Regions from separate parts of the Vibrio casei genome, predicted to be linked through region 1. Evidence: predicted binding sites of a transcription regulator. Region 1 holds the regulator's gene; each other region holds the start of a gene.
What was found. The regulator CRP, encoded in region 1, controls carbon source genes, mostly activating them, when cyclic AMP is high. The targets are predictions, from matches to a motif close to TGTGANNNNNNTCACA.
Positions count from the first base shown of each region.

Region 2: the regulator CRP is predicted to act here: its motif matches at 8,859-8,874, upstream of recB (exodeoxyribonuclease V subunit beta).
Region 3: the regulator CRP is predicted to act here: its motif matches at 3,922-3,937, upstream of VCASEI_RS09765 (CTP synthase).

Region 1 is NZ_AP018680.1:2,506,408-2,516,895, reverse strand. It holds gene VCASEI_RS11815 (YicC/YloC family endoribonuclease) at 1-262, opposite strand, end outside; gene rph (ribonuclease PH) at 398-1,126, shown strand; gene pyrE (orotate phosphoribosyltransferase) at 1,256-1,897, shown strand; gene VCASEI_RS11800 (aromatic amino acid transport family protein) at 2,117-3,322, shown strand; gene crp (cAMP-activated global transcriptional regulator CRP) at 3,462-4,094, opposite strand; gene VCASEI_RS11790 (phosphoribulokinase) at 4,336-5,205, opposite strand; gene VCASEI_RS11785 (YheU family protein) at 5,337-5,552, opposite strand; gene VCASEI_RS11780 (TIGR02444 family protein) at 5,671-6,138, opposite strand; gene VCASEI_RS11775 (ABC transporter ATP-binding protein) at 6,140-8,047, opposite strand; gene kefG (glutathione-regulated potassium-efflux system ancillary protein KefG) at 8,282-8,869, shown strand; partial or broken gene kefB (glutathione-regulated potassium-efflux system protein KefB) at 8,880-10,488, shown strand, end outside.
Region 2 is NZ_AP018680.1:736,182-746,669, forward strand. It holds gene pncB (nicotinate phosphoribosyltransferase) at 1-905, opposite strand, end outside; gene dapD (2,3,4,5-tetrahydropyridine-2,6-dicarboxylate N-succinyltransferase) at 1,089-2,120, opposite strand; gene VCASEI_RS03565 (acetate uptake transporter) at 2,281-2,859, opposite strand; partial or broken gene VCASEI_RS03570 (MarC family protein) at 3,020-3,451, opposite strand; gene VCASEI_RS03575 (YebG family protein) at 3,507-3,809, opposite strand; gene VCASEI_RS03580 (LysR substrate-binding domain-containing protein) at 3,908-4,810, opposite strand; gene recC (exodeoxyribonuclease V subunit gamma) at 4,965-8,552, shown strand; gene recB (exodeoxyribonuclease V subunit beta) at 8,915-10,488, shown strand, end outside.
Region 3 is NZ_AP018680.1:2,068,587-2,079,074, forward strand. It holds gene ispD (2-C-methyl-D-erythritol 4-phosphate cytidylyltransferase) at 1-266, opposite strand, end outside; gene ftsB (cell division protein FtsB) at 266-577, opposite strand; gene eno (phosphopyruvate hydratase) at 756-2,057, opposite strand; gene VCASEI_RS09765 (CTP synthase) at 2,197-3,837, opposite strand; gene mazG (nucleoside triphosphate pyrophosphohydrolase) at 4,029-4,871, opposite strand; gene relA (GTP diphosphokinase) at 4,975-7,191, opposite strand; gene rlmD (23S rRNA (uracil(1939)-C(5))-methyltransferase RlmD) at 7,321-8,691, opposite strand; gene barA (two-component sensor histidine kinase BarA) at 8,941-10,488, shown strand, end outside.

The DNA.
Region 1 (10,488 bases):
CTTGCTTAGCAAGATCTTCATTAATGTTGAGATCGCTTTGGGCTTTTGAATTCGCTTCAAAACGTAGGTGACATTCTACTTTGCCGCGTGCTAAACGCTTACGAAAGCGCTCACGTAAAATTGGCTCTAGTCCACGGAACTGTTCTGGTAGGCGAAAGTAAGTTTCAAGGTAACGTTGGTTTACACTGCGGATTTCCCACACGGCGTTGCCCCAATCTGATTTGATTTCTTTGCGGGCATAAGCGGTCATGCTGTAGATCATTGAATGTTTCCTAATCTAAATAAAGTGATTATTTTCTGTTGGCTATGGTAGCACTAAACGGGGGATAAGATCGCTTTTTGAGGTGAATCTCTATATAATCCTGCCCCAATTATATCCTCAACTAGGTATCACTCTATGACTTCTACAGCTCGCCCAAATGACCGTGCCGCGGATCAAGTTCGTCCAATTAAAATGACTCGTAATTATACGGCTTATGCTGAAGGTTCAGTATTAGTAGAGTTTGGCAATACCAAGGTGTTGTGTAATGCCAGTGTTGAAGAAAAAGTACCAGGCTGGTTAAAAGGCCGTGGTAAAGGTTGGGTTACTGCTGAATACGGTATGTTGCCACGTGCAACTCATACGCGTAACCGTCGTGAAGCCGCAAGCGGTAAACAAGGCGGACGTACTATGGAAATCCAACGTTTAATCGCTCGTAGTTTACGTGCGGTTGTCGATTTGGATGTACTAGGCGAAATGATGATCACTGTGGATTGTGATGTGATTCAAGCCGATGGTGGTACACGTACTGCTTCTATCTCTGGCGCAAGTGTTGCGTTGGCTGATGCAATCCAATCACTAGTCGCTTCTGGCAAATTAAAGAAGAACCCAATGAAGAGCCATGTTGCCGCGGTTTCTGTTGGTATTCTAGGTGAGCACGCTTTATGTGATTTAGAGTATGTGGAAGATTCTGCTGCCGATACCGATATGAACGTGGTAATGACCGAAGAAGGTAAGATGATTGAAGTTCAGGGCACCGCAGAGGGCGAAGCGTTCTCCCGCCAAGAATTGAATCAATTATTAGATTTAGCCGAGAAAGGCATTAACGATATTATCGCAGTCCAGAAAGCCACTCTGGCGGAATAGTTTATTTATATAGCTCCTCATTGAGGGGCTATTTTTTTGAGTACAATTTGAGTCTGTCACAGCTGAAATTGAAGATGAAACCCTCTAGGGACTAGACACTAGGAACTAGGGACTAAATAGAGATATTTTATGAAAGCATATCAACGTGAATTTATTGAGTTTGCCCTTGAGAAACAAGTTCTTAAATTTGGCGAATTCACATTAAAGTCTGGCCGTACGAGTCCGTATTTCTTTAATGCGGGTTTGTTTAATACTGGCCGCGATCTTGCGCGTCTAGGTCGTTTTTATGCCGCAGCTTTGGCTGATTCTGGTATTGAATTTGATGTGTTGTTTGGCCCTGCGTACAAAGGCATTCCTATTGCGACGACGACGGCAGTTGCGCTTGCTGATCATCACGATATCGATACGCCATATTGCTTTAACCGTAAAGAAGCGAAAGATCATGGCGAAGGCGGCAACCTAGTGGGTAATCCATTAGAAGGTCGTATTATGCTGGTGGACGATGTGATCACAGCGGGTACTGCGATTCGTGAATCAATGGAAATCATTAAAGCGAATGGCGCGGATCTCGCGGGTGTATTGGTCGCGATTGATCGTCAAGAAAAAGGCAAAGGTGAGTTATCGGCGATTCAAGAAGTGGAACGTGACTTTGGCTGCGCGGTGATTTCGATCATCAGCCTAGGTGATCTAGTGACTTACCTTGAAGAGCAAGGGAATAATGAAGCGCAACTTGAGTCGGTAAAAGCTTACCGTGCGCAATATGGTATCTAATTTTTCTTGATACTCTATATTGAAGTGAACCCAGAGTGAGAGATTGCTCTGGGTTTATTTTTGTTTACACTGTGTAATTATATTTTTACACCATAATAAAAGCCCGTTTTGAGTCAATATTGTCGAATGTTTAATCGATATATTGATATGTCACCTCGATTTACTTCTTATAAGTGGTAACCTTTCAGCTTAATATTTCATTAAAAAAAGAAAAAGTAGATGAGTAGTTCAAAGATTCTAGGCAGTACTTTGATTATTGCGGGCACCACGATTGGTGCTGGTATGTTGGCATTACCTATTGCTTCCGCAGGGTTAGGTTTTAGCACGTCTTTAATCATCATGATTGGGATGTGGGCGCTAATGGCTTATACCGCATTGCTCATGTTAGAGCTGCACCAACATGCCGATTACGACGCCACTCTACACTCGTTAGCCAAACAATTTTTAGGTGATAAAGGCAAATGGGTTGCGACGTTTGCCATGCTATTTCTTTTTTATGCGCTATGTGCAGCCTACATCGCGGGTGGTGGCGGTCAGTTTAATGACAAATTACATAACTGGTTTGCCATTGATGTATCCAATGGTGTTGGAACGTTAATCTTTACTATTTTAATTGCAGCGATTGTGACCTTTGGTACTTCATCGGTAGATAGAGTTAACCGCGTGCTATTCACCTGTAAACTAATCGCTATGGCGGTCATGCTGTTCTTCTTAACGCCTAATATTCAAGCGGTTCATCTACTTAATATGCCATTAGAAAAAGGCCTGATTGTGGCTGCATTGCCAGTGATTTTTACCTCTTTCGGTTTTCACGGTAGCATTCCTGCGGTAGTGCGCTATTTAAACCTTGATATGAAAGCTTTGAAGAAGGTGATGGTTTTCGGTTCTTTATTGCCGCTAGTGGTTTATATCTTATGGCAACTGGCCACGCTAGGTGTAGTTGATCAATCAACATTATCTCAAGCAGGTGATGTGACAGCATTAGTCGGTACGTTATCTCAAGTGATTCATAGCTCGGCTATTTCACAAGTAGTCTCCGTATTTGCCGACTTAGCATTAATCACCTCTTTCTTAGGTGTGAGTTTAGGGTTATTTGAATTCTTAGGCGACAGCTTAAATAAAAACCAAAGCAAAGGTGGCCGTGTTGGTATTGCGCTAGTGACCTTTGTGCCGCCATTGTGCTTTGCATTATTTTACCCACAAGGTTTTATTATGGCGCTTGGCTATGCGGCGATCGCATTGGCGATACTCGCTATTTTATTGCCGGTGACGATGGTGATGAAATCTCGTGTACAACACCAAGACAAGCAAGCTTTTACTGTTTCAGGTGGTACGCCAGCCTTAATGCTGACACTTACCGCTGGCATCGTTATTATTGTGCTACAAGTGATGATTAGCTTAGGTGTGTTGCCAGCGATAGGGTAGGTTTTCGGTTTCGAGGTATTTGAGTCATAAGAAGTAAAGCTCAAGCTTCGAAAAGCTAATATAAAATAAAAGCCACTGAATCTTTTAAGTCAGTGGCTTTATTTCTTCTTACGGGGTTATCGTTATCTATAAACGAGGATTAACGTGTACCGTAAACCACGATGGTTTTACCGTGGGCTGAAATCAAATTTTGCTCTTCTAGCATTTTTAAGATGCGACCAACCGTTTCACGTGAACAGCCAACAATCTGACCGATCTCTTGACGAGTGATCTTAATTTGCATGCCATCTGGGTGCGTCATTGCATCTGGTTGTTTCGCTAGGTTTAGTAGCGTTTGAGCGATACGACCTGTCACGTCTAGGAATGCTAAGTCACCAACTTTTTGGCTAGTGATTTGCAGACGTTTTGCCATTTGGGCAGAAAGACGCATCAAAATATCAGGGTTAACTTGGATAAGTTGGCGGAATTTCTTAAATGAAATTTCAGCCACTTCACAAGGAGATTTGGCTCGAACCCAAGCGGTACGCTCTTGGTCTTCTTCAAATAGGCCTAATTCACCAATGAAGTCACCTTGGTTCAAGTAAGACAAAATCATTTCTTTGCCTTCTTCATCCTTGATTAATACTGCCACAGACCCTTTTACGATGTAATAAAGGGTTTCTGCTTTCTCGCCAGCGTGAATCAAAGTACTTTTTGATGGGTACTTATGGATGTGACAATGCGATAGAAACCACTCTAATGTTGGGTCAGTTTGAGGTTTACCTAGAACCATAATTTGTTACTTCCTCTACAAGGCTTGCTCAGTTTTGAGTCATTCATCCTGAGACCGGCTAAACTGGTCAAATAGAATAGGTGTTAATTGTTATAGCTGCAAGTTGTTTGCAGTAGCCTATAAATACTACCCCTTTCTTGCTGTGATTTCTTGACTTTGATCGGATCAGATAGGGAAATTCGGCAGTGAAAATGTGCACGAACTCACACTCTGGATAGTCTGCGTGCTTTTGCCATGCATCTTAACCAATTTTTCCAGTTTCGATCAGTTGATGAAGAATCGGTTGAATGATCAATTCCATGGCAAAACTCATCTTACCACCCGGCACTACTAAGGTATTATGGCGAGACATAAAAGATCCCTCTATCATGGCAAGTAAGTATGGGAAGTTGACATTTTTAATCCCGCGTAAACGAATAACCACAAAACTTTCATCGAGGCTTGGAATGCCTTTGGCATTAAGTGGATTTGAGGTATCAACCGTTGGAACGCGTTGAAAGTTTATATGGGTGCGAGAAAACTGAGGAGTAATGTAATTTAAGTAATCATCCATGGAGCGAACAATAGAATCCATGACGGCCTCTCGTGAATGGCCACGATCTCGGGTATCTCGGACGAATTTTTGGATCCATTCTAAGTTGACTATCGGAACCATGCCAATCAGAAAATCAACATGTTGAGAGACATTGACATCCCCATCCACGACACCACCATGTAAGCCTTCATAAAAAAGTACGTCGGTATTTTCTGGGAGATCTTGCCACGGCGTAAAGGTGCCTGGCATTTGATTATAGGGGACTGCTTCATCAAAGCTGTGGAGATAACGACGAACTTTTCCTGCCCCATTTTGCCCATATTTTTTGAAAAAATCGGCTAGAGAAGGAAAATCATTGGCTTCGGGGCCAAAGTAACTAATGTGTTTGCCTTGTTCTTTTGCTTTTCGAATGGCGACGTCCATCTCGGGGCGTGTGTAGCGATGAAAGCTGTCCCCTTCAACCCACGATGCTTTAATATTCATCATATTGAACATTTTTCTGAAGGTTTCTGAGGTGGTGGTGGTACCTGCACCTGAAGAACCTGTTACTGCAATAATGGGATGTTTCGACGACATAATAATCCTTCATTCCGACTTCAATAATGAAGACCAGTGTAGGGGAATGTTAGGCAAGAATAAATAGTGGTGAAGATGTGTCGTGATGAATACTCAAATATTTATTGGCCGAAAAGTCGGGAGGTTGAGGTTCATTGCAATTCATTAATCGCTTTGATATCAACGCTTTCATGTAATTCTGAAAAAACAATTGCAATGCTTCCTGCCTGTAATTGAGCTTTAACTTGTTTTATTTTGGTGTCCAGTGACGTTTCTTGCATGCCGTAATCCGTGCCTTCACGTAAAATGAATTCTTTGATGAGGTTTTCTAAGGTGTCGGGATCGATTTGTTGCCAAGGAATAATCATAAATACTGCTTTTTTTATCGGTGAGAAAGAGAGGTATTGGTAAAAACATAGCTATTGGCGAAAAATAGAGTAATGGATGAAAAATAGATTGATTGATGAAAAAGACCGGTGAAGCACATTAGCGGCGAGAAGCGGTAGCATAAAAATGCTCACACAAATGTTTGGCATCTTGTTTCAAACAATATTGGTGAGTCATTGGTATGCCTTGTTGTGGTGTCAGAGTTAGTTGATTGAGGCATGTGACTAAATCGGATTGTTGCTGGCGCTCAAGTTGAAGTTCAAACTGAAGTGACTCACGGTACAAGGTGTCGGGTAAATGCGGTTTGGCTTTACGACGATAATAACGGAACTGGCTTAATAAACTTTGTGTTCGGTCAATGGCGGTTTCCAATTGGATCCATTGATCTTCAGAGAAGGCTAGTTCATGCTCATCGAGCCATTTTAATAACAAAATTAAATTGACGTTACCTTGATGGTGATTTTGTAGATGTAAACACGCTTCTTTGATGTCACGCACGCTGTAATGCTGCAAACTAAATTGCCATAAGCGTTCTAAGGTGAGAGGAAGCGGTGAGTATTGATTCATATTATTGGTTGAGTGATTCCAGTTCTTCTTGCAATGCCATCCATTCCATTTCAACGTCTTCGAGTTGAGACTTTCGGCTAGCTTGAATGGTTAATACTTCAGTGAGTTTAGCTTTATTTTCATCTTGATAGAGTGATACATCACTTAATAGTTGTTCAGCATCGGCCAACTCGGTACCTAGTTTGTCCATTTTCGTTTCAAGTTGTGTCAGTTTTTTGCGAATTGGTGCAGTTTGCTTGCGTAATTCTGCTTCTAAACGTTTTTGTTCTTTACGTGCGTTGGCGCTATTAATACTTGGTGTGCTATCAACATCGCCTTGTGCCTCTTTTTTGTCTTGTTTTTGCTGATCAGTGAGCCATTTATAATAGTCGTTTAAATCCCCATCAAAAGGGGCAACTTGCTGTGAGTCAACCAAATACAAATCATCGGTGGTGGCGCGTAATAAATAGCGATCATGGCTCACGATAACCATCGCCCCTTCAAAGGTTTGCAGTGCCATTGTTAGGGCTTGGCGCATATCCAAATCAAGGTGGTTGGTTGGTTCATCGAGCAGCAATAAGTTCGGCTTTTGCCATACAACTAAGGCTAGAACCAAGCGAGCTTTTTCGCCACCTGAAAATGGTGCGACTTTGTCGAGTGCTTTTTCACCTACAAAACCAAAGCTTCCGAGGTAATCGCGCAGTTGTTGCTCGGTATGATTGGGCGCAATTTGCATCATGTGTTGTAAAGGTGTTTCTTCGGGATGCAGTGTTTCTAATTGATGCTGGGCAAAATAGCCAATTTTTACCCCTTGAGAATAGGTAAGATCGCCACTTTGTGGATTCAGCTCACCAGAAAGCAGTTTAATTAAGGTGGATTTACCTGCACCATTGCGACCGAGTAAACCAATTCGGCTGCCCGGAACTAGATTGAGTCGAATATGTTTAAGGATAAGGTTATCCCCATAACCTGCGGAAACTTCATCCATCATCATGATTGGATTGGGTAAAGCAGAAGGCTCCCGAAATTCAAAGCTGAATGGATTATCGAACTGAGCGGGGAGAACTTTCTCCATTTTTTCTAAGGCTTTAATTCGGCTTTGTGCTTGGCGAGCTTTCGAGGCTTTGTAACGAAATCGATCAATGTAGCTTTGCATGTGCGACATTTGTTTTTGTTGCTTAGAATACATCGCTTGTTGCTGCATTAATTTTTGCGCGCGTTGGGTCTCAAATGAGGAGTAGTTGCCGGTGTATTCGTTGAGTAGTTGATTTTCTACATGAATGATTCGACCGACAATAGGGTCGAGAAAATCCCGGTCGTGCGAAATTAAGATTAACGTGCCAGGGTAGTTCTGTAGCCATTTTTCTAGCCAAAGTACGGCATCTAAATCTAAGTGGTTGGTGGGCTCATCGAGCAATAATAAATCTGAACGGCACAGTAGAGCTTGTGCTAAGTTTAAACGCATACGCCAGCCACCAGAAAATTGCGTTAAACTCCATTGCATTTGAGCTTGGCTAAAACCTAAGCCATTTAATAATTCAGCGGCGCGAGCTTTAATGGTGTAGCCACCGACTGTTTCGATTTTGCCGTGCAACTCAGCGACTAAATTACCATTATCGTCTTGTTCTGCTTTAATCAGGGCTAGCTCTAATTGGCGATATTCACGGTCACCATCAATCACATACTCTAATGCTGCGCGTTCTAATGCTGGGGTTTCTTGGGCAACCCAAGCCAATTCCCAATACGAAGGCATTTGGAAATTACCCGCATCGATAGAAAGCTCATCTTTCAATAATGCAAATAGGGTGGATTTACCACAACCATTTTTGCCAACAAGTCCTACTTTATCGCCAGGATGAATGGTGGCTGAAGCCTGTTCTAATAATGGTTTTCCACCGCGAAGCAATTGAATATCTGAAAATGTAATCATAGGAGTCTTATCTAAGGTTTTGCGAATGAAAAGTTAAGCGAAACGGACGCAATGTGCGCCTTGAATAGTAGGCGTTTCAAGGATAAATGTCGATCAATAAACGATTTACGATCGGATGAATTTACGTGATAAAGTGTCGGGGTTTCCTGATAACGAAACAGAGTTGTGTTGAGGTAGTTATACTTCTAATTATGGGACATCAAATTTTGCAGTGTAGATTGTATGGAGACAGCGATGTCAGATCACGCTCAACAACAAAGTCAAACTGAGGCGACAGACGTCGCGTTACCACGTATTTTGGTGATTTATGCCCACCCCGATCCTGAACATTCCGTGGCCAACCAAATTCTACTGAAAGCGATAAAAGATCTACCACATGTGCAGATCCACGATCTTTACGCTTGTTACCCTGATTTTTTTATTGATGTGGCCGTGGAGCACCGTTTGTTGCTGGAACATGATTTGATTGTGTTCCAGCACCCCATGTTTATGTATTCATGCCCAGCTTTAATGAAAGAGTGGATGGATACTGTACTTGGCAAGGGATTTGCATTTGGTAAGGGCCGAGCATTGCAGGGAAAATCTTGGCGTAGTGTGATTACCACTGGTGGTCAAAAAGAGGCGTTTTCAGCTCAAGGCTACAACCAATATCCGCTGGAACAAATTTTGCAGCCTTTTGAGCTAACCGCTAAGTTATGCCAAATGAATTGGATTGAACCTTTGGTTTTATATTGGGCAAGGAATGTGCATCAGGCACAGAGAGTAGAGCATGCGCAAGCCTACCGTCAGTGGCTAATGAACCCGTTTGAGTTATCTCAGTAGAGGGAAATATATGGCATCAACAATTGATTTTTTACAAAGCGGCGTGGTGTTCTTATCGGCAGCAGTGATTGCCGTTCCTCTTGCTTAACGTTTTGGGCTTGGTTCTGTTTTAGGGTACTTACTGGCTGGTATTGTGATTGGTCCTTGGGGGTTAGGGCTAATTAGTGATGTAGACAGTGTGATGCATTTCTCTGAGCTGGGGGTTGTGTTGCTTCTATTCTTGATTGGCCTTGAGCTAAACCCCAAAAAATTATGGCAAATGCGCATACCTATTTTAGGATTAGGTGGCGCTCAAGTGGCGGTGACCACATTAATTATTTCTGCGATTGCGAATTGGTTTGGCATTAGTTGGCAAAATAGTTTAGTGATTGGAATGGGGCTTGCGTTGTCTTCGACGGCGATAGCATTACGAGTTATCGAAGAGCAAGGACTAGCAGGCACTGAAACAGGGCAATCTGGCTTTGCTGTTTTATTATTCCAAGATATTGCGGTCATTCCTATGTTAGCAATATTGCCTTTGTTGGCTGGTAATGTTGGTGGGGATTGGTTAGATGCGGTGTGGATGATTGGAGGGGTGTTGGCTCTATTAGTGGGCGGGCATTATTTATTGCGTCCAATTTTCCGCTATGTGGTGATGAGCCGAGTCCGTGAGCTTTTTACTGTTGCGGCTTTGTTGCTGGTGATTGGTATTTCCGTCTTAATGGAAAAACTGGGTCTATCTATGGCTCTAGGGACATTCTTAGCGGGAGTACTATTGGCAGAAAGTGAATATCGCCATGAGTTAGAAAGTGCTATTGAGCCATTTAAAGGGCTGCTACTTGGTTTGTTCTTTATGTCGGTAGGCATGGCTGTAAACCTTGATTTACTCATTCATTACCCTTTGAAAATATTGGCAGCAGTAGCAGCGTTAGTCAGTATTAAAGCGCTTATTCTTTACATATTAGCTCGCCTTATGGGGACAAGAGCTAAAGCGCGAAGCAGAATGGCGGCAATTTTAAGTCAAGGGGGGGAATTTGCTTTCGTATTATTTACCGCCGCGACAGGTCATGGTTTGCTTGGAAGCGAAGTGAGTTCTTTTTTATTAGTGGTGGTTAGTTTATCGATGATGACCACGCCACTTATTTTGCTGGCTCAAGAGAAATGGTTTAATCGGACGATTAATATTTCGGATAATATGCAGTCTGATGTGATCAATGAAGAACCTAGAGTCATCATTGCTGGCTTCGGTCGTTTTGGACAAGTGGTTGGACGTTTGTTATACGCTAACAAGATCCGCATCACGGTATTAGAAAGTGATGCCAGCCAAATTCAGTTATTAAGAAAGTTTGGTTATAAAGTGTATTACGGTGACGCCACTCAGCTAGATTTATTAAGAGCAGCAGGTGCTGAACAAGCTGAAGCGATTGCTATTTGTACTGATTCACCCGATGAAGTGTTAAAAATTGCGGAGCTATGCAAACAACACTTCCCTAATTTGAAAATTTTAGCGCGTGCGCGAAGCCGAGTTGAAGCGTATCGGTTATTGAATATGGGGGTAACCTTATTTTCACGAGAAACCTTTTTAGGGGCGCTAGATTTAGGGCGCCAGGTATTGACTCAACTTGGCATGCATCCTTATC
Region 2 (10,488 bases), 990 kb from region 1:
TGCGCAATGGCTTTTTCACCCCATGCTATAGGATCGCCACTATCATGACGTAAACCAATAAAAGCGTGCGCTAAGGCGGGCGAGAAGTCTCTTAAAAAAGCGTCCATATTTATGCAATCGGTCAGTGCGATACCGAGTGAATCTGGGTATTCTTGTAGCCAAGTGTGCAGTGCTAACTGTTGTGAGTCGGCGAGTTCACCACTTAATTGTTGATGGGCTTGAAACCATTCATGGGCTTGTGTGCCAACAGGATTTAAGCCTCGGGTAAAGGCCAAGTAGTAGTTTGATGTGCCATTAAAATATGGAAAGTGTTCGACTAATTCATCAACAATTTTTGCTTGTATAGACTTTGAAAAACGGCGACGAGTACCAAAATCAATTAAAGAAAAGCCAGTTAAATCGAGATCTTGTGTTTGATGTTCAAACTGATAAAGCTTTTGATGCAAACGTGACGTAGCGTCTTGTGTCGTAACATTCGGATAACGAGTTCGACCTCGAATTTCACTGATAATTGCTAATAATGGAACTTCCCACAAAATCACATCAAGCCATTTTCCCTCAATGGTAATCGCAAGTTGTTCTCCTTGGTTATCGAGCGTGACTTGCTCTATATTAAACTGAAAAGTTTTAAGGTAATCAATATAGTCAGGCTGGAAAAAAGGGAGCTTAGATAAATAATCAAGTTCATCACTTTGAAAATTTAATTGGCATAAGTAAGAGATTTGATCGTGAATTTCATTAAGATAAGGGCGTAAATCTTCTTGGCTTCGACAGTGAAATTCAGCCACCACATCGACATTGGGATATTGATGAAAAACCGCTTGCTGCATATGCAACTTATAAGCGTCGGTATCCAATAAGGATGTAATGATAGGATGGTGTTTCTCGGGAAGTGAGTCAGTCATAGCCAGTTTTCAAATAACAACGATTCGAGTATCTTACCTGACAAGTGTATCAATGGGAAAGAGACATCCTAATAGAATGTGTTTAGCGATATAAAAATCCCAGAATAGGCTCTGGGATTTTAATTTTTTGATTATTAGCTTCTAATTTGAATCAGTGACTTTATTCATACACTTTAGCCAATATTAATTATTCGAGTGTAGCTCACTGTTTAATTCAACCGCAGATTTATTGGTTAAACATTCAATCTTGCCTGTTATTGAATTACGGCGGAATAGTAGATCCGGTTTACCTGATAAATCGCGAGCTTTAACGATTTCGACTTCATTGCCAGATGCATCAAGCATGGTGACTTTAGTACCTGCGGTAATGTATAAGCCAGATTCAATTGTGCAACGATCGCCTAGTGGGAAACCTAATCCAGCATTTGCCCCAAGTAGACTGTTTTCGCCAATCTTGATTACAACTTTACCACCACCAGAAAGCGTACCCATAATTGATGCGCCACCGCCAATATCAGAACCTTCACCCACCATAACACCAGCAGAAATGCGTCCTTCTACCATGCTGATACCGGTTGTGCCTGCATTGAAGTTAATGAAACCTTCATGCATAACGGTTGTACCTTCGCCCACATGTGCGCCAAGACGAACACGAGATGTATCAGCAATACGAACGCCAGTTGGAACAATGTAATCGACCATTTTCGGGAATTTATCCACACAATCGACAGTGATCACTTCGCCTTTTAAGCGAGCTTCTATCTGACGAGAAGCTAATTCAGGTAGATCAATAGGGCCTTGATTAGTCCATGCAATATTGTGTAGTAGGCCAAAAATACCATCAAGGACAATGCCGTGTGGTTTCGCTAAACGGTGAGAAATTAATTGCAGTTTTAAGAAGCCTTCAGCAACCGATGTTGGTTGTTCATCCGTCGCAAGGATAACAAGTACGAATGGTTGCGATGATTGAACGGCTTTTTCAGCAAAGTCCGCATTTGCAACATCGGCATTCGCGGCAAAAGCGGTTGAAAGCTCGCCAGCAACTTCAGGGCTGATTTCAATGACTTGATTACCTTTAGAATATCCCGATACTTGAGCAACAGCTGCGACTAAAGCATCTGATGGGTTAATAATTGGATTAGGGAAGAATGCTTCGATGATTTTTCCATCGCGGTTTTTCGTTGCGGTGCCAAAGGCAAGGGCGAAATTAGCCATTTAAAGGTCTCTCCATGTAAAAATATCGGGCAAAGATCATTTATTTTGCCCATTGAATGTCAAACTGTTACCCCAATCATAATGATTGCATGCCTGAGTGGAAAGGCTTGAATCGAAAATAATCAATATTGATGTCCATTTTCATTCTACGGGACGGAGATTATTCATTCTTTGGGGATGAGACGATGCCCATCGGTAAAAAAGATTGACCGAGTTCTTGTTGAAAAATCTTGGCTATTGCCAGATAAAATGCGCTTCCGCCACATATGATCCCCGTGAGGCTCGCTAATATATTGATACTGGCCAATGGAAGGAATTGATGGAGGGTGAGCAAGAAATACAACAAGGCTAGCGTGCAAAAAATAAAAAAATCCATCAAACTTATTCGGCGGGCGATGATGGACATCATGCTAGTAAACACTGCCCATAAAAGGAAATAAAACCCGATTAATGCTGCGGGGGGAGTCAGCGCTATATCTAGCAATGGAAACAATAAAATACCGACATAAGATAACCAATAAAGGCCGTAGGCGCTGAAGGTGATCCCCGCGAAATTATTCCCTTGTTTATATTCGACCAAACCCACAAATAATTGTGTTCCGCTACCAAAGATGAGCGCCATAGAAAGCACTAATGCATTTAATGGGAATAGCCCTAAGCCATGTAAGTTCACTAGGATGCTGGTGATACTAAAAGCAAATAGTCCTAATGGTATGTAATTAATCGAAAGAGTTTTCATTTAATGGGTTGAGTGATGATTAAACGTTAACAATAGTAATAGCATTAAAATCAACACGCGTAAATAATTGTTCTCAATATTGTATACAATTTAGAGTTAAGGTAAAAACTAACCAGATTAGCAAAAGGCTAGCTTTATATGTTATTTGAGATAATAAAGGTTATAGAAATGCTTTATAAGCTTGATCGATACCTTCGATAAGCATTTGCATGCCGATAACAGCTAAGATCAACCCCATCATTCGCGTGACAACATCAAGAGCGCTCGGGCCAATGGCTTTGACGAAACGCTCGCCAAAAACAAATAAGAAATAGGTCAATATACATAATAAGCCAAAAGATACGATGGTGATGATGAGCTGGCTAAAACCGCCAGAAGCAGCAAAGTTCATTGCGGTCGCAATGGTACCCGGGCCGGCTAAAATTGGGGTGGCTAGCGGGGATATCGCTAAGCCTAGAGCTGCTTTCTTTTGTGCTTTTATATCAATCTCACTGGACTCCGGTTGATCGGCTGGGGATTTCCCTTGCAACATGTGGAAGCCAATCAAAAATACTAAAATCCCACCACTTGAGCCTAAAAACAGCAAAGGCAATAACAACGTTTGCTGTTATTGCCTTGGAATTGGGTACTTTTAAAAAGTGTTCGTATTATGCCGCTTGCTCTGGCGTCTCTGAATCTGATTCTTCAGGGGTAACTTTGTTGCTTTTCTTTGGGGCAGGTTTGCGTTTTGCCCCTAGTGCATAAAGTACTTCTTCTTTGTTTTGTGCAAGGTAAAGTGATAATTCTTCTTTCTTATCATCTTCTTCAATGAGCTTGCTATTTTCTAGCAAAGTGAAAAGCTCATCTGCCATATCCAACATCTTGTCATAAGCGTCAGCTTCAGCTTTGGAAGTGAAAGTCATCTTTTCTTCTCCGTTGCGTTCCACCACGTACTTGACGATTACAGCCATGGTTATCCTCGTATGCAATTTGAATGTATTTAACTGGTTTTTTATACAGTTATTTTCTAGTGTTGTCCAGTGAATATCCTTTAGATTGTTGGTGACTTCTATCTTTTTAGTGAATTGCTCATTTCCCAGTCGATGCAAAATTGCATAAAGCTTTTTAATAAAGGGCTTTGATATTTTTCTTTGTGCACTAGCAACCAGAAGCGACGAGACATATTCAAGGGAAGCGATACTTCCACCACTCGTTGATCATTAATCGCTGATTGAGCGGCCAATTGAGATAAACAGGCCAGCCCTAGATTGGCGGCAGTGGCATTTAAAATGGCTTCGGTCGTGTTGAGCTGAAAAGATTCATTCCAAATTTCAATTCTTGGAGCAATGGTGCGGAGAAAGAATTCTCTTGAACCGGATCCTGCTTCTCTTAATAACCATTGGCTATTTTCTAGATCGGTCATATGAATGTTTGTTTTACTGGCTAAAGGATGATCGAATGAACACACCACGCACATTGCATCTTGATTCCATGGTTTCATGATTAATTGGTCAGACTGTATTTTACCTTCGATTAAACCGATATCTAACTCGTAATCCGTTAGTTTTTGACAGATCAACGTTGTGTTTGAAATAAATAAGTTTTGATCGAGATGTTGAGATTGTTCTCTGAAATCTCTTAATAAATAGGGGGCGACTTGATTCCCTATTGTGTCACTAGCACCAATTTTTAGCTGGCCATGCAGCTGATTTTCGGCTTGGAACATGTGATTGATATCTTCACTTCGGTGCAGTAATTCATCGGCAATAGGCAGTAATCGCTTGCCTTCTTGGTTTAGGATTAAGCGATTATTAACTCGATCAAAAAGCGCATGTCCTAATTGTCTCTCCAATTCTCCTAACGATAAACTCACCGCCGCTTTAGTTAAGAACAGCTTTTCAGCGGAAGCGGTTAATGTTTTATGTTGGGTAATGGTTGTGAATACTTTGAGTTGTTTTAGAGTGATATTCATAAGCCAGACCGAAAAGTGACGAGTTGAGTTACCTTACACCGAATGTTGAGTGAGGTTAAATAAAAAGAATCTTATTATATAAGCTTAGCAACGGGTTATATTTAAAATATGTGGTAATCTTTTTGTTCTCATGAAAGTGAAATTAAGGTGCATTGTGTTTACCGTTTATCATTCCAATCAAGTTGATGTTTTAAAATCTTTATTGGTCGAGCTGATTCGACTAAACCCGCTTGAAAATCCTTTTGAAGCCGAACAAATCCTAGTGCAAAGCCCAGGTATGTCACAGTGGTTGAAAATGGAGTTGGCGAATGAGTTTGGTGTGGCGGCAAACCTTGAATTTCCACTTCCTGCGACTTTTATTTGGAATTTGTTTACCGACATTCTTACGGATGTCCCCAAGCGCAGTGCCTTTAATAAAGAAGCGATGACATGGAAGCTCATGCAATTGCTGCCTCAACAGTTAGACACACCGGAATTTTCGCCTTTAAAGCAATATTTAGAGCAAGACGATGATCAGTCTAAACGCTATCAATTGGCCGAAAAAATTGCGGATATTTTTGATGGTTATTTGGTGTATCGGCCAGAGTGGATTGCCACTTGGGAAGCCGGCGAAACCGTTGCGGAGCTAAATGGTGAGCACCCTTGGCAGCCCATGTTATGGCAAGCTCTTTATGATCAAACGGTGGCTTTAGGGCAATCTCCTTATCATCGTGCTAATTTGTATGAACATTTTATTGATACTCTTGACAGTTTTGTGGGGGATTTAAATCAATCGTCTCAGTTACCAAAGCGTTTGTTTGTCTTTGGTATTACCGCGCTTCCTCCTCGTTATCTGGATGCTTTGCATGCATTGGGCGCTCATATTGATGTGCATCTTATGTTTACCAATCCGTGTCGTTATTATTGGGGCGAGGTACGCGATCGGAAATATCTTGCGAAACTGGCGGCGAAAACACGCCAACAACTACGTTGGAAAGGCGACCATTCTGAACGCGCTGGCGAAACTATTTTGCTTAAAGGAACCATTGAGCAAAATGAAGTGCCAGAATACCAGCAACTTCATACCCAAGATGCCGTTGGAAATAGCTTACTGGCTTCGATGGGGAAATTGGGGCGTGATAACCTGTATTTATTATCGCAACTTGAAGCCAATGAAATTGATGTCTTTGTCGATGTAGATGACCACCATTTATTGAAACAGATTCAAGCGGATATTTTGGAGTTACGTGAGCACCAAGATGACCAACGCTCACTCACGACAAGCGAATATAAGCCAGCTATCGAAAAGGATGATGTTTCTCTTCAGCTGCATGTTTGCCACAGCCCGATGCGAGAAGTCGAAGTGTTGCATGATCGTCTATTAGCCATGTTTGATGCCGATCCAACCTTGAAGCCTCGCGATATTATTGTAATGGTCGCAGACATCAACGCCTATAGTCATGCCATTCAAGCCGTCTTTGGTAACGCGCCCGGTGAGCGATTTATTCCATTTTCTATTTCCGATCGCAGTGTTGATCAAGAAAACCCTATCCTACAAGCTTTCATGCGTTTACTTTCTTTGCCTCGGCGCCGGTGTCAAGCTTCCGAGATATTAGAATTATTAGAAGTTCCTGCTGTCATGGCGCGTTTTGGTATTGATGAGCAAGAGTTCGATCGCGTTTCGTTATGGGTTCAACAAGTTGGCATACGCTGGGGATTGGATGAACACACGGCTTTAGATTTATCATTGCCACGGCAACAACAGAATACTTGGTTGTTTGGTATTGAACGGATGTTACTTGGCTATGCGATGCCAGAAGAGGCCGGCCTATTTGAATGTGGTGATGGCGTGATCGCAGCATTTGATGAAGTTCAAGGTATGGATGCCGATCTTGCCGGTAAGTTAGCGAGTTTTGTAAGGACTTTACAGCTATATCGTGACCGTTTGTCTGATAGTCACACTTTTGCTACTTGGCAGCAGTTCTTACTCGGTGTATTGGATGACTGTTTTTCAGTTGAATTAGAAGGGGAAGTCGTTCTAAGTTCGATTCGTCATTGTTTGCAGCAGTTGAGTGAGCAATTGCAGGATGCGGCTATCAGTGCTGATGAACTGTTTTCTCCTAAAGTGGTTGAGCAATATTTACAAAATCATTTGTCGAATGCACGTGTTAGCCAACGTTTTCTTGCGGGACAAGTGAATTTTTGTACCTTGATGCCGATGCGTTCCATTCCCTTTAATGTCGTCTGTTTATTGGGTATGAATGATGGTTTATATCCAAGGACGGTTGCCCCTGAAGGCTTTGATTTAATGAATGGCCGAACAAGAGCCGGGGATCGCTCTAGGCGAGATGATGACCGCTATTTGTTTCTTGAAGCCTTATTATCGGCTCAGCAGTACTTGTACATTAGTTATGTAGGGCGATCTATTCAAGATAATAGCGAGCAAGAGCCATCGGTATTAGTGTCTGAGTTGCTAGAATATTGCCAACAAAATTACGCATTAATCGGCTATGAAAGCAAGCCAAGTGATCAATCTGGTCTTGCGCTCGTTAACACTTTTACTCATAAACATCCATTAGTGCCATTTAGCCGCCGTGCTTTTGATGGCACAGATCAGGCTATTTCTAGTTACGCCAAGGAATGGTTACCTGCGGCTAAACAATCTGAAATGGATATGACTGCCAATGATTTGCAAACCAGTCTTCTTCAGACTTTTCTTTATCAACCATTAGACTCCTATTTGGCTCAAGTTGAAGTAGACAGCCAAGGGCGATATTTGCTTGAGTTACAAGAGTTACAACGTTTTTGGCGTTTGCCCGTCAAGTATTTCTTTAATCAACGCTTAAAAACCTATTTCGATAATCGTCAATTAATGTCTCACCAACTGGATGATGAACCGTTTTTAGTGGCGGGTTTAGATAAATATCAATTTGGTGAGCAATTATTATCACATTGGTTGAGTGCGTCTGAAAAACCGAGTTTGCATGATTTTGATCGCGTTGCGAAGCATTTCCTTCGTCAACAACAGGCTGAAGGTCAGTTGCCTATCGCCAGCTTTGGTGATTTAGCCGCCGAGACCTTATTAAGCAGCGTTAAGCCACTCGCGGAAGCTTTACTGCCTTGGCTTGATGAAAAGAAGCCTGATTTGGAAATAAGCTTAGATTTTGAGCTGAATGTGAATGGTCAAACGCAGAAACATCGGTTGTCTGGTTGGTTAAGTGGCCATTATCAGCATGGGTTAGTCCGTTATCGTAATGGTGGAGTTCATAGTGTTAATTTATTGAATAATTGGATAGAACACTTATGTTTTAGTGCGATGGGACACAGTCAGCCAACTCAACTTTTTGGTACTCATAAAGGTGAATGGCAACATATTGAACTACAAGCAATGGATGCCCAGCAAGCCAAGCAGAATTTAGAAACGTTATTAGCACTTTATTACCAAGGGATGGACGCCCCTTTATGGTTTGCGCCAAAAACCGCTTTTTCGGGGATCGAAAGTGGTTATTCAAAAGATGAACGTTGGCTAGGTTTTATTGAGGAAGAACAAAAAAATATTGCTTTGGCTGCCATGTCTAAAATGTTCCATGACAGTATTGGCCGCCTTGGTAACACTATGCCTGGAGAAGGTAGCGACACCTATATTCAACGCGTTTGGAAAGAATGGAATGAACCGGCAGGCATTGAATTATTGTATTTAGCGGAACAAGTATTGAAGCCATTACTTGATAATCGTCAAGATGCTAAGGCATTGAAAAATTAATAAATAATAGATGGGTAGAAAAGAAGAAAGCCGCCAGCAAATCGTTATTGTGTAGGGTGTTCGCTGGGCGGCCTAGGGTCGATGTGACCTATTGTAATTAAAAATATTGTTCTTTAATTACTAATTGTTATTGGATTAACCGTTTTTATTTTAATGTTGGTTTGCACTCACAGACTGAATCTGATGTTTCACGAGATTCACCTTTATGATGCGCCAAAGATGGTAAAGCTAAGTTAAGCAAAAAAACGTGAGTCAATTCTCACATTATGTTTCAAGTTGTGACTAAGAAAAATATTGGTCAGAAAGTGAGAGTTTACTCACTAAAAATAAGTATAAATAACCTTTAAACAGGATGAATATCGATGGCGCAACCACTTAACAGTATGACTTTTCCTTTGTATGGGGCTAGATTGATTGAAGCCTCGGCAGGTACAGGGAAAACTTTCACCATTGCGGCGTTGTATTTACGTTTATTGCTTGGTCATGGACAGAATGGTTCGGCTTATTCATCCCCCTTAACCGTTGATCAGATTTTAGTGGTGACGTTTACCGAAGCGGCAACGGCTGAATTGCGTGGTCGTATTCGTCGTCGTATTCATGAGGCAAGAATTGCCTTTGCTCGAGGCGAAACCGATGATCCTGTTTTAAAACCTTTGTTAGATCAATGTGCTCAACGTGATCTTGCGGTAGAGGCATTGCTGCAAGCAGAACGCCAAATGGATGAAGCGGCTATATTTACTATCCACGGTTTTTGTCAACGTATGCTCACTCAAAATGCGTTTGAGTCAGGGAGCCGCTTTCAAAACGAATTCATTACCGATGAAAGCCAAATTAAGTTGCAAGTCGTGAGTGACTATTGGCGACGCCACTTTTACCCATTACCTAAAAGCTTAGCGGCTCAAATTCAAACCTTATGGAGCAGCCCACACAGTTTACTTTCTGAAATAGGTCGCTATTTATCCGGGCCAGAATTGTCGTTTCCTTCCATTAAACTGGATGTGGATTTGATTGAACTTCAAAAACAACATTTAGCGCGTATTGATAAAGTGAAATCATTATGGAATCAAAGCTGTAATGAGATGTTCAGCTTAATTGATGGTTCTGGCATTAAACGTAATCCATACAATAAAACACGTCTTCCGGCTTGGTTGGATGAGGTGCATCAATGGGCGAAAACTACAGCAGATGATGGTCAAATATCGGATAAATTAATTCGTTTTGCACAAAGCACTTTAAATACCGCGACGGATACTAAAAAAGGCGATGTTGCTCAGCACCTAGCATTTAGTGCTATTGATGAATTGCTGGATAACCAACCCGATTTTGAATTGATTTTTAAATACCAAGCGATCCGTGGTTGTCGTCAATTGCTTGCACAAGCCAAACAACAACAAGGGCAGCTTTCGTTTGATGACTTATTAAGTCAGTTAGACGGCGCAATTCAAAATGATCAACAGAGCTTATTGACCGAGCGTATTCGTCAGCTTTATCCCGTGGCCATGATCGATGAGTTTCAAGATACCGACCCTCAGCAATACCACATTTTTCGCCATATTTATCTTGATCATCCGGATAATGGCTGGTTTATGATTGGTGACCCTAAACAAGCTATTTATGGCTTTCGTGGCGCGGATATTTTTACCTATATTCAAGCGCGTAATGAAGTAAAAGAACATTACACACTTGGTACCAATTGGCGATCGAGTGAAGCGATGATTGAAAGTGTTAATCAAATTTTCACCTTCGCAGAACGCCCGTTTCTCTACGATGACGATATTCCTTTTTTACCAGTTAACGCCAGCGTTCAGGCTGAAAATATGCACTGGCTCTTGGATGGGAAACCTCAACAAGCGGTGCAATTCTGGTTGCATGAAGCGCAAGATAATTTACCGGTTTCTGCTGGCGAGTATAACCAAGTGATGGCGACCTATACTGC
Region 3 (10,488 bases), 440 kb from region 1:
CTTTCTTTGCCACCAGAAACACGAACAACACGAGAGTGGGAAGCAATAGGTAAATCAGAAAAGTATTCATCCCCTTCACTAATCGCAACAACGACCAAATTCACCATTGGATGAGTTAACAAGCATTCTAGCGTATGTTCTAAAATTGCTTTGTCAAAAAGAGGAAGATATTGCTTAGGATGGTCAGCTTGCATGCGCTTACCTACACCAGCCGCAGGCACGACAACAGCAAAACACTGAGAATCAAATGGATTTAATTCCCTCATTACTCATCATCCGAGTTAAAAGTAGAATTAACTTCGTTATCATCACCAATGATTCGGTAAAAAGTTTCACCATTTTTAATCATACCAAGCTCATGACGAGCACGTTCTTCAATTGCATCAAGCCCTTGACGAAGATCGTCGATCTCAGCAAACATCAAATCGTTACGCTTTTTCAAACTGTTATTCACTTGTTGCTGTACGGCAATATCTGAATGCACAGCGTTATAGTCGATGATACCATTCTTTCCAAAGAACAAGTCATACTGCAACGTACAAAGTAACCCTATCAAAACCAAAGTAAATATTCGCATCATCTACTCACTAGAAAAATCTTACGGTAATGATACCTCATTCACGGAATTGAATCATAACAAACCAAGTTAAAAGTTAGAAAGAAAACCCTTTAGTGGCCAATACTTCTCTTCAAAATAAAAAATCCCCGCCGAGGCGAGGATTTAAAAGTTGTAGCTAAACTTATTCTATTAAGAATTAAGCTTGGCCTTTCACTTCTTTAAGACCGTTGAAAGGAGCACGTGAACCTAGTGCTTCTTCGATACGGATTAGCTGGTTGTACTTAGCAACACGATCAGAACGGCTCATAGAACCTGTTTTGATTTGGCCTGCAGCCGTACCAACAGCAAGGTCTGCGATAGTTGCATCTTCAGTTTCGCCAGAACGGTGAGAGATTACAGCTGTGTAACCTGCATCTTTAGCCATCTTGATTGCAGCTAGAGTCTCTGTTAGAGAACCGATTTGGTTGAATTTGATTAGGATAGAGTTAGCAACACCCATTTCGATACCTTTTGCAAGGATCTTAGTGTTAGTAACGAATAGATCATCACCAACTAATTGAAGCTTGTCGCCCATTAGTTCAGTTTGGTGTTTGAAACCATCCCAATCAGACTCGTCTAGACCATCTTCAATCGAAACGATTGGGTATTGGTTAGCAAGGTCTTGTAGGTAGAAGTTAAATTCTTCAGAAGTGAAGATTTTGCCTTCGCCTTTCATGTTATAGTTGCCAGCTTCTTTGTCGTAAAATTCAGATGCTGCACAGTCCATTGCTAGAGTGACGTCTTTACCTAACTCATAACCTGCAAGCTCAACCGCTTCTTTGATTGCTGCAAGAGCTGCTGCGTTTGATTCTAGGTTAGGAGCAAAACCGCCTTCATCACCAACTGCAGTACTTAGGCCTTTAGACTTAAGTACTTTCGCTAGGTTGTGGAATACTTCTGCGCCAATGCGTAGAGCTTCTTTGATTGTTTTCGCGCCAACAGGTTGAATCATAAATTCTTGGATATCAACGTTGTTATCAGCGTGCTCACCACCGTTGATGATATTCATCATTGGTAGAGGCATAGAGAATACGCCAGGAGTGCCATTTAGTTCAGCGATGTGCTCGAACAAAGGCATGCCTTTTGCTGCTGCAGCCGCTTTTGCGTTAGCAAGAGAAACAGCAAGAATGGCGTTAGCACCAAATTTAGATTTGTTTTCTGTGCCGTCTAAATCGATCATTACTTGGTCGATTGCAGCTTGGTCTTTAGCGTCTTTACCCACTAGAGCAGTAGCGATTTCGCCGTTTACTGCTTCGATAGCTTTAAGAACACCTTTACCTAGGAAACGTGATTTGTCGCCGTCACGTAATTCAAGAGCTTCACGAGAACCCGTTGATGCGCCCGATGGTGCAGCCGCCATACCAACAAAGCCACCTTCAAGGTGTACTTCAGCTTCTACTGTTGGGTTACCACGTGAGTCGATGATTTCGCGACCTAGAACTTTAACGATCTTAGACATTAATGTTTCCTCTCGTTCAATTTAAAATAAATGTCAATCTAATGGGGTAGTCGCACAACTTAAAGCCACTACCCATATCCCTTTTACATCTTACTTTACAAGCTCATCAGCCCGTCGAAACGAGCTATTTCAAACTGTATTACTTTTCAAATTCACCACGTTGATGTTCACCTGCTGCTTTTACAAAGCCTGCAAATAATGGGTGACCATCACGAGGTGTTGATGTGAATTCTGGGTGAAATTGAGCCGCCACAAACCATGGGTGGTTCGGGTTTTCAATCACTTCTACTAATTTCTTATCAGCAGAAAGGCCAGATACTTTCAAACCTGCTTTTTCAATTTGAGGACGCAAGTTATTGTTCACTTCGTAACGATGACGATGGCGTTCGTGAATTTGAGTGTTGCCGTATAGTTCATGAGCTTTCGTGCCTTTCTCAAGGTGACATAGCTGTGAACCAAGGCGCATTGTTCCACCCAAATCAGATTTCTCTGTACGCTCTTCTACATTGCCTTCTTGGTCTACCCACTCAGTGATAAGACCCACTACAGGGAATTTAGTATCTTTGCTAAACTCCGTTGAGTGTGCACCTTCCATACCCGCAACATTACGCGCATATTCAATTAGTGCTACTTGCATACCAAGGCAAATACCTAAATATGGCACTTTATTTTCACGCGCATATTGCGCAGCAAGAATCTTACCTTCAATACCACGATCACCAAAACCACCAGGAACAAGGATAGCATCTAGGCCATCTAATAATTCCGTTCCTTTAGATTCCACATCTTGTGAATCTACATATTTAATGGTTACGCTTAAACGGTTTTTCAACCCTGCGTGTTTTAGTGCTTCATTCACTGATTTATAAGCATCAGGTAATTCAGTGTATTTACCAACCATACCAATGGTGACTTCACCAGTAGGGTTGGCTTCTTCATAAATCACTTGTTCCCATTCAGTCAGGTCAGCTTCAGGCGCGGTAATACCAAAACGAGTACACACTAAATCATCCAAACCTTGCGCACGAATCAACTGTGGAATTTTATAAATAGAATCCACATCTTTCATCGAAATAACTGCTTTTTCCTGAACATTACAGAACAAAGCAATTTTCTTACGTTCATTGGCTGGAATAATACGATCACTACGGCAAACCAAAATGTCTGGTTGAATACCGATTGAAAGTAATTCTTTTACTGAATGCTGTGTTGGTTTGGTTTTCACTTCACCCGCAGCCGCCAAGTATGGCACTAGCGTTAAGTGCATGAACATAGCGTGCTCACGACCCACTTCAGCCGCTAACTGGCGAATGGCTTCCATAAAAGGAAGTGATTCGATATCACCCACAGTACCGCCAACTTCAACGATAGCGACTTCGTAGCCTTCAGAACCTGCAATTACGCGGTCTTTGATCGAATTCGTGATATGTGGAATAACTTGAATTGTAGCGCCTAAGTAATCACCACGACGTTCTTTACGCAGAACATCTTCGTAAACACGACCGGCTGTAAAGTTATTACGCTTGCTCATCTTGGTACGAATGAAACGTTCGTAGTGACCAAGATCGAGATCGGTTTCTGCACCATCTTCCGTGACGAATACTTCACCGTGTTGGATCGGGCTCATTGTGCCGGGATCCACGTTGATGTATGGGTCTAGTTTCATCATGGTCACTTTAAGACCACGAGCTTCTAAAATCGCTGCAAGTGATGCTGCTGCAATACCTTTACCTAGAGAGGATACGACCCCACCAGTAACAAAAATGTAATTTGTCGTCATGCTTAACCTGAAATTGGTTGAATGAGGGAAATGGATTACTTCTGGACGGGATGAAAATATACCAGAACCCCTTTTCCGCTACAACGTGAAATCTATCACACTCGATTAATTTATTTCTTGCTTCAAATCAATTTAGCTCTCCGAGCCTTTACCCCACGCTAATAGAATTGAATAATCACCAATTAAAACAACTAGTAAGTTCTAATTTCCTTTTCGCACTTTTTTACATTTTCCCATTCAGCATCTAACTCTTTTAAAGTACAGTTGCCTAATATTTTTCCATTTTGTTCTACTCTTTCTTCAACACCACGGAATCGTCGTTCAAATTTCAGATTCGCTTTAGCTAAAGCAACCTCTGGATCTTTACCTAAATGACGCACAAGGTTAACAGTTGCAAACAGTAAATCACCTAGCTCTTCTTCAATTCTAGAATCATCAAGTTCAACTTGTAACGCTTCTTCCATAACCTCTTTAATTTCTTCTTGAACCTTATCCACAACAGGCCCTAAAGTCGGCCAATCAAAACCAAATTTTGCGACTTTCTTTTGTATTTTATTGGCTCGAGAGAGTGCTGGTAACGCCTTTGGTATAGAGTCTAGAATACTTTTTTCAACCTTGCCTTTTTCGTTCTTTTCTTTTTCTTTTTCCGCTTCCCAGTGAGCATTTAATGCTTTTTCATCTTCTAGGTTTACATCGGAAAAAACATGAGGGTGCCGCCTGATTAGCTTTTTATTTAAGCCTTTCACCACATCATCAAAGTCAAACAATGCTTGTTCACTGGCCATTTGGCTATAAAAAATGACTTGAAATAATACGTCCCCCAACTCTTCTTGAAGATTTGGCCAGTCTTTATTGTGGATAGCATCCACCACTTCATAAGTTTCTTCAATGGTATGAGGCACAACGGAATCAAAGGTTTGTTTCTTATCCCAAGGGCAGCCTTTTTCAGGATCACGCAACTGCTGCATAATGGCTTTCAGTTCATCGATTGGGTCAAGCGGATCGACCGATTTCAGTTCGTCAATTAATGACATAATCATTCCTAGGTTATTCTCAAAAATGTTTTAGTGAACATTAGCCGATCACTGAAATAAAAACACCGCCCCAAATAGAGCGGTGTGAGTTTTATACTAAACGTTATTTAAGCCGTTTCACTCTCAATACATCTTTAATTTGTTCAACCCTAGCCACTATTCGATTCAATATATCCACATTATGCACATCTAAGTGGAAATCCATAATCGTAATTTGTCGCTTGTAATCGGTTCGGCTGTTCATGCTATTTACTTTGATTTTTTCATTAGAGAGCATGGTGGTAATGTCTTTTAATAAACCACCGCGCTCTAATGCTTCTACACGAATCGTTAACACATAAGAACCAACAAACCCACTACCCCACACCGTATCAATAATACGCTCTGGCGCATGATGGTTGAGTTCATTAAGCTGCTCACAATCAACCCGATGTACTGAAATACCTCGGCCTTGTGTAATGTAGCCTTTGATCTCATCGCCCGGGATAGGCTGACAACAACGCGCAAGATGAGTCATTAAATTATCAACACCTTGCACGACTACGGCGTCTTTACGAGGACGACTTTCATGTTGGACTTGCGCTTCTTTAAGCTTAGCAAGCGCTTGTTTATCTTCTTCTTCTGCCGTGGGTTTATTGACTAGCGCATTAATATGATTAACCACTTGGTTAATCCGTAAATCGCCACTGCCAATACCTGCGTATAATTCATCTGGAGAATTGACATTAAAACGTTTCAGCGCATATTGCTGAGCATCTTTTAATGTTGCGCCAATTTTATGCAATTCATTTTCAAGAATGTCTTTACCCGCTTCTAGGTTTTTCTCACGACTTTGTTTCCTAAACCAAGCATTGATTTTGGCCCGAGCCCGCCCTGAATGTACGAACCCTAACGTTGGGTTTAACCAATCCCGAGAAGGATTCGGTTCTTTTTGAGTAATAATCTCAACTTGATCGCCCATCGCTAATTTATGAGTAAACGGAACAATACGCCCGCCGACTTTGGCACCAATACAACGATGCCCTACTTCAGAATGGATATGGTAAGCAAAATCAAGTGGGGTCGCCCCCATAGGTAAATCAACCACATCACCTCGAGGGGTAAAGGCATACACGCGGTCATCAAACACTTGGCTGCGTAGCTCATCCAGCATTTCGCCAGAATCCGCCATCTCTTCTTGCCAATCAATCAGCTTACGTAGCCAAGTGATCTTTTCATCGTAGCCACTGCGGCCAGCCGAACTGCCCTCTTTGTATTTCCAGTGCGCGGCAACCCCAAGCTCTGAATCTTCATGCATTTGCTTGGTACGAATTTGGATCTCAATGGTTTTGCCTTCAGGGCCAAGTACCACAGTGTGAATCGATTGATAACCATTGGGTTTAGGGTTAGCAACATAGTCATCAAACTCACTTGGCAAGTGCTTATATTTAGTGTGCACCATGCCTAATGCACCATAGCAATCTTGAAGTTTATCGGCGATGATACGTACAGCTCTCACGTCGAAAAGCTCGTCAAACTCCAGATTTTTTTTCTGCATTTTCCGCCAAATACTGTAGATGTGTTTTGGCCTTCCACTGACTTCAGCGTTGATATTGGCGGCTTTCATATCTTGTGACAAATTAGTCACAAAATCGTGGATGTATTGCTCTCGAACAATACGACGCTCAGAAAGTTGCTTGGCAATTTTTTTATAAATATCAGACTGTTGATAACGAAAAGCGTAATCTTCAATCTCCCACTTTAATTGACCAATCCCTAAACGGTTTGCTAAGGGGGCATAAATGTTGGCGCACTCTTTTGCTGCATTAATTCGAATGTCATCGGGTTCATTTTTCACTTCACGCAAGTTACAAATGCGTTCAGCAAGCTTGATAACCACACAACGAAAATCATCCACCATCGCCAGTAACATACGGCGCACGTTATCGACTTGCTCCGAGGCTTCAGACTCTTCCATGCTCACATTCAATTGACCGATAGCTGCCATTTCCTCAACGCCATCAATCAATTTGACGATTTCTTTTCCGTACATTTCAACTAAGACTTCACGCTCAAATAAACCTGCCGTGACGATAGGGAAAAGTTGGGCGGCCATGAGAGTTGGGCGATCCATAGAAAGTGTGATCAAAATTTCGATCATCTCGCGCCCACGCCACAGCAACACCCTTTTTTCAGGATGATTATCGAGTAGCGTTTCGCACTGCTGATATACTTGCGTTAGTTTATTACTGGTTTTACCGTCTTGATGTAAGCTTGCAACCCATGTTTCAAGCTCAAATTCTTCATTCTTATTTAAATGTGCGCTTCTAACTGCGACCATTACATCTTCCTGCTCATAAATTTAAAAACGGTGAACGGCAACAATAATCCCCTTTTGCTACCGATTAGCTCGCGATCTGTTACAACAAAAAATAGTCAATTAAACATAAAAGATTAAAACAACTCTCCGTTAAAACAGTTTCATCGATCGCGGTTTTTTCCCTGTTTTTTTCTTACCTTTAGGCTCTTTGATAAAAAGAGCCATTGATTCTAAATGACTGGTATGTGGGAACATATCCATCATCGAAAGCTTTTTAAGTTCATAACCTTGTTGATACAAGCTTTGGCTGTCTCTGGCTAAGGTTGCGGGATTACATGAAACATAGACAACTGATTTCGCACCAAGTTTAGCAATATGTTCAATAACCCCCATTGCCCCTGCCCGCGCTGGATCCAATAAAACTTTATCAAATGGGTTTATAGCCCAATCAGAACGAGTGAAATCTTGTTCTAGATCCGCTTGATAAAACTCAGTATTACTTAATTGATTCAATTGAGCGTTATCTCTCGCTCTGTCTACCATCGCCTGAATACCTTCAACACCGACAACAAACTTTGCCTTTTTAGCTAAAGCAAAACTAAAGTTACCTAAACCACAAAATAAATCCAGTACACGATCGGTTTTAGTGACCTCTAACCAAGATACAGCTTGATCAACCATCGACTTATTAACACCTTGATTGACTTGAATAAAATCACTAGGTAGAAAATCAATTTTATTGCCCGTTTCAACACATTGCAGCGGCTCACCAATAAGACAGTGTAGTTCACCGCTATTGGGTAACAAGTACAATGTAGTTGTCGTTTTCTTAGCAAACTCGATTAATGATGCTTGGTCCGTATTGGATAACTCAGCGGTATGGCGTAACAGCATCGCTTTTCTTTTCCCATCAAAAACAAGCTCGACATGCCCAAGTTGTCTTGGTTGAGAAAAGGATTTTAAGAGACGTTTTATTTCCGGTAATAATGCATTCAATGACGGATCAAGTACCGGGCAATTCGTTACATTAGCAATCTTCTTACTGCCCTTTTGTCGAAATCCAAAATCGAATATTTGTGTTTTATTGTCAAACATCATACTAATACGAGCACGGCGACGATAACCACGACTCTCAGAGCGAATAATCGACTCGACCGAAATCGTTTGTTCTGAAAATGGTCTCATCATTTGACTCAATGATTGAGCTTTCATCGTTATTTGATCATCATGACTCAAATGCTGCAAATTACACCCGCCGCAAGTATTATAATGCACGCAAAATGCTGCTATACGCTGTGGACTTGGTTTTTGAATGGTGATTAATTTCGCCCGAATATATTTGCTTTTCTCTTCAACGGGTTGCACTAAGACTTCTTCTGCAGGTAAAGCCCCTTCAACAAACATCGGTTTTTTATTCACGTAGGCAATACCCGTGCCTTGATGATCAAGCTTTTCAATCATGACAACTTGGTGTTTTTGACTCGTATGAACGTTTTTCTTGGCTTGATAAAAATTGGCCATTAATCATTACTACCTATGATGACGAAGGTGTTAACACCTTAATATTTAGAAAACTTTTGTTGCCGACATCTTAATTATCCACGACAAAGATTGTCGAATAGCTCTGAGTTGATTAAGCTAAGCGAATATATCAGCGACTGATGAGCTTATTTAACGTAAAAACCGCCCGATACTTTAGGCTTTCATTACGTGATTGTACTCTGATAACGCTATTTTCCCATATCCAGACAGGCTTGTAATTAAAGAATCATGACAAGTTATGGCTTACGCGCCCGCGTCATTACATTAACGTTAGCACCCACGCTGATTATCGGTTTACTTTTGAGTGCTTTTTTCACCCTTAATCGTTATAACGACTTGGAAAACCAGCTCATAACATCAGGCACCGATATTATCGAACCTTTAGCGATTGCTAGTGAATACGGAATGACTCAACAAAGTCGTGAGGCAGTTCGGCGCTTAATCAGTTATGCCCACCGTAAACATTCTGACATTGTTCGAAGTATCGCAGTATTTGATTCTCATCATGAGTTATTTGTTACTTCAAATTTTCACCCCAACTTCCAATCTTTAACGTTTGATAAAAGCAAACCGATTCCTCTTTTAAGCACCATTGAACATTCCGAATCTAACCCCAGCGTCATGATATTACGCTCGCCTATTTTAGCGGAAGGTCAGTTTATTGATCCTAACGGCAAGGAAATCGATCCCAACCAACCTTTAGGCTACATCGCTATTGAATTGGATATGTCGTCTCTGCGCCTGCAGCAATATCAAGAAATTTTTTCAGCATTAATGGTATTGCTTTTAGGTATTGGGCTCTCCGGTTTCTTTGCTTACCGATTGATGAGAGATGTCACACTGCCAATATCACATATGGTTAGCGTGGTTGACCGTATACGTCGCGGACATTTAGATGTACGAATTGAAGGAAAACTGCATGGCGAATTAGATACGCTAAAAAGTGGCATCAACGCCATGGCGATGTCCTTATCCGAATATCATGTAGAAATGCAGCATAGCATCGATCAAGCCACTTCCGATTTACGTGAAACCTTAGAACAACTCGAAATTCAAAATATTGAACTCGATATCGCCAAAAAACGCGCTCAAGAAGCCGCACGAGTGAAATCTGAATTTTTAGCCAACATGTCCCACGAACTTCGTACTCCTCTCAATGGTGTTATTGGTTTTACAAGGCAAATATTGAAAACAGATTTAACCGCAAACCAAGTTGATTATTTACAAACTATTGAACGCTCAGCGCAAAATTTATTGTCTATTATCAATGACATTCTTGATTTTTCTAAACTTGAAGCTGGAAAACTATTACTAGAAAACATTCCATTCGATGTCCAAGAATCGCTCGATGAAGTAGTCAGTTTACAGGCACCAAGTGCACATGAAAAAGGACTAGAAATAACCCTTAGAATTGATCCAAACATTCCACAAGGGATGGTCGGTGATCCATTACGTATTCAACAAATATTAACCAACTTAGTCGGTAATTCGATCAAATTCACCGAACGAGGCAATATCGACATTGCCGCTGAATTACGATCAATCAAAGAAAATAAAGTCGAAGTTCAATTCATTGTTAGAGATACAGGCATTGGTATCTCAGAGCGCCAACAGGCACAATTATTCCAAGCTTTTAGCCAAGCAGATGCGAGCATTTCACGCCGCTATGGTGGTACAGGGTTAGGCCTAGTTATCACTCAAAACTTAGTCAGCCAAATGGGCGGAGAAATAGGCCTAACGAGCCGACTACACCAAGGATCAACATTCTGGTTTAAT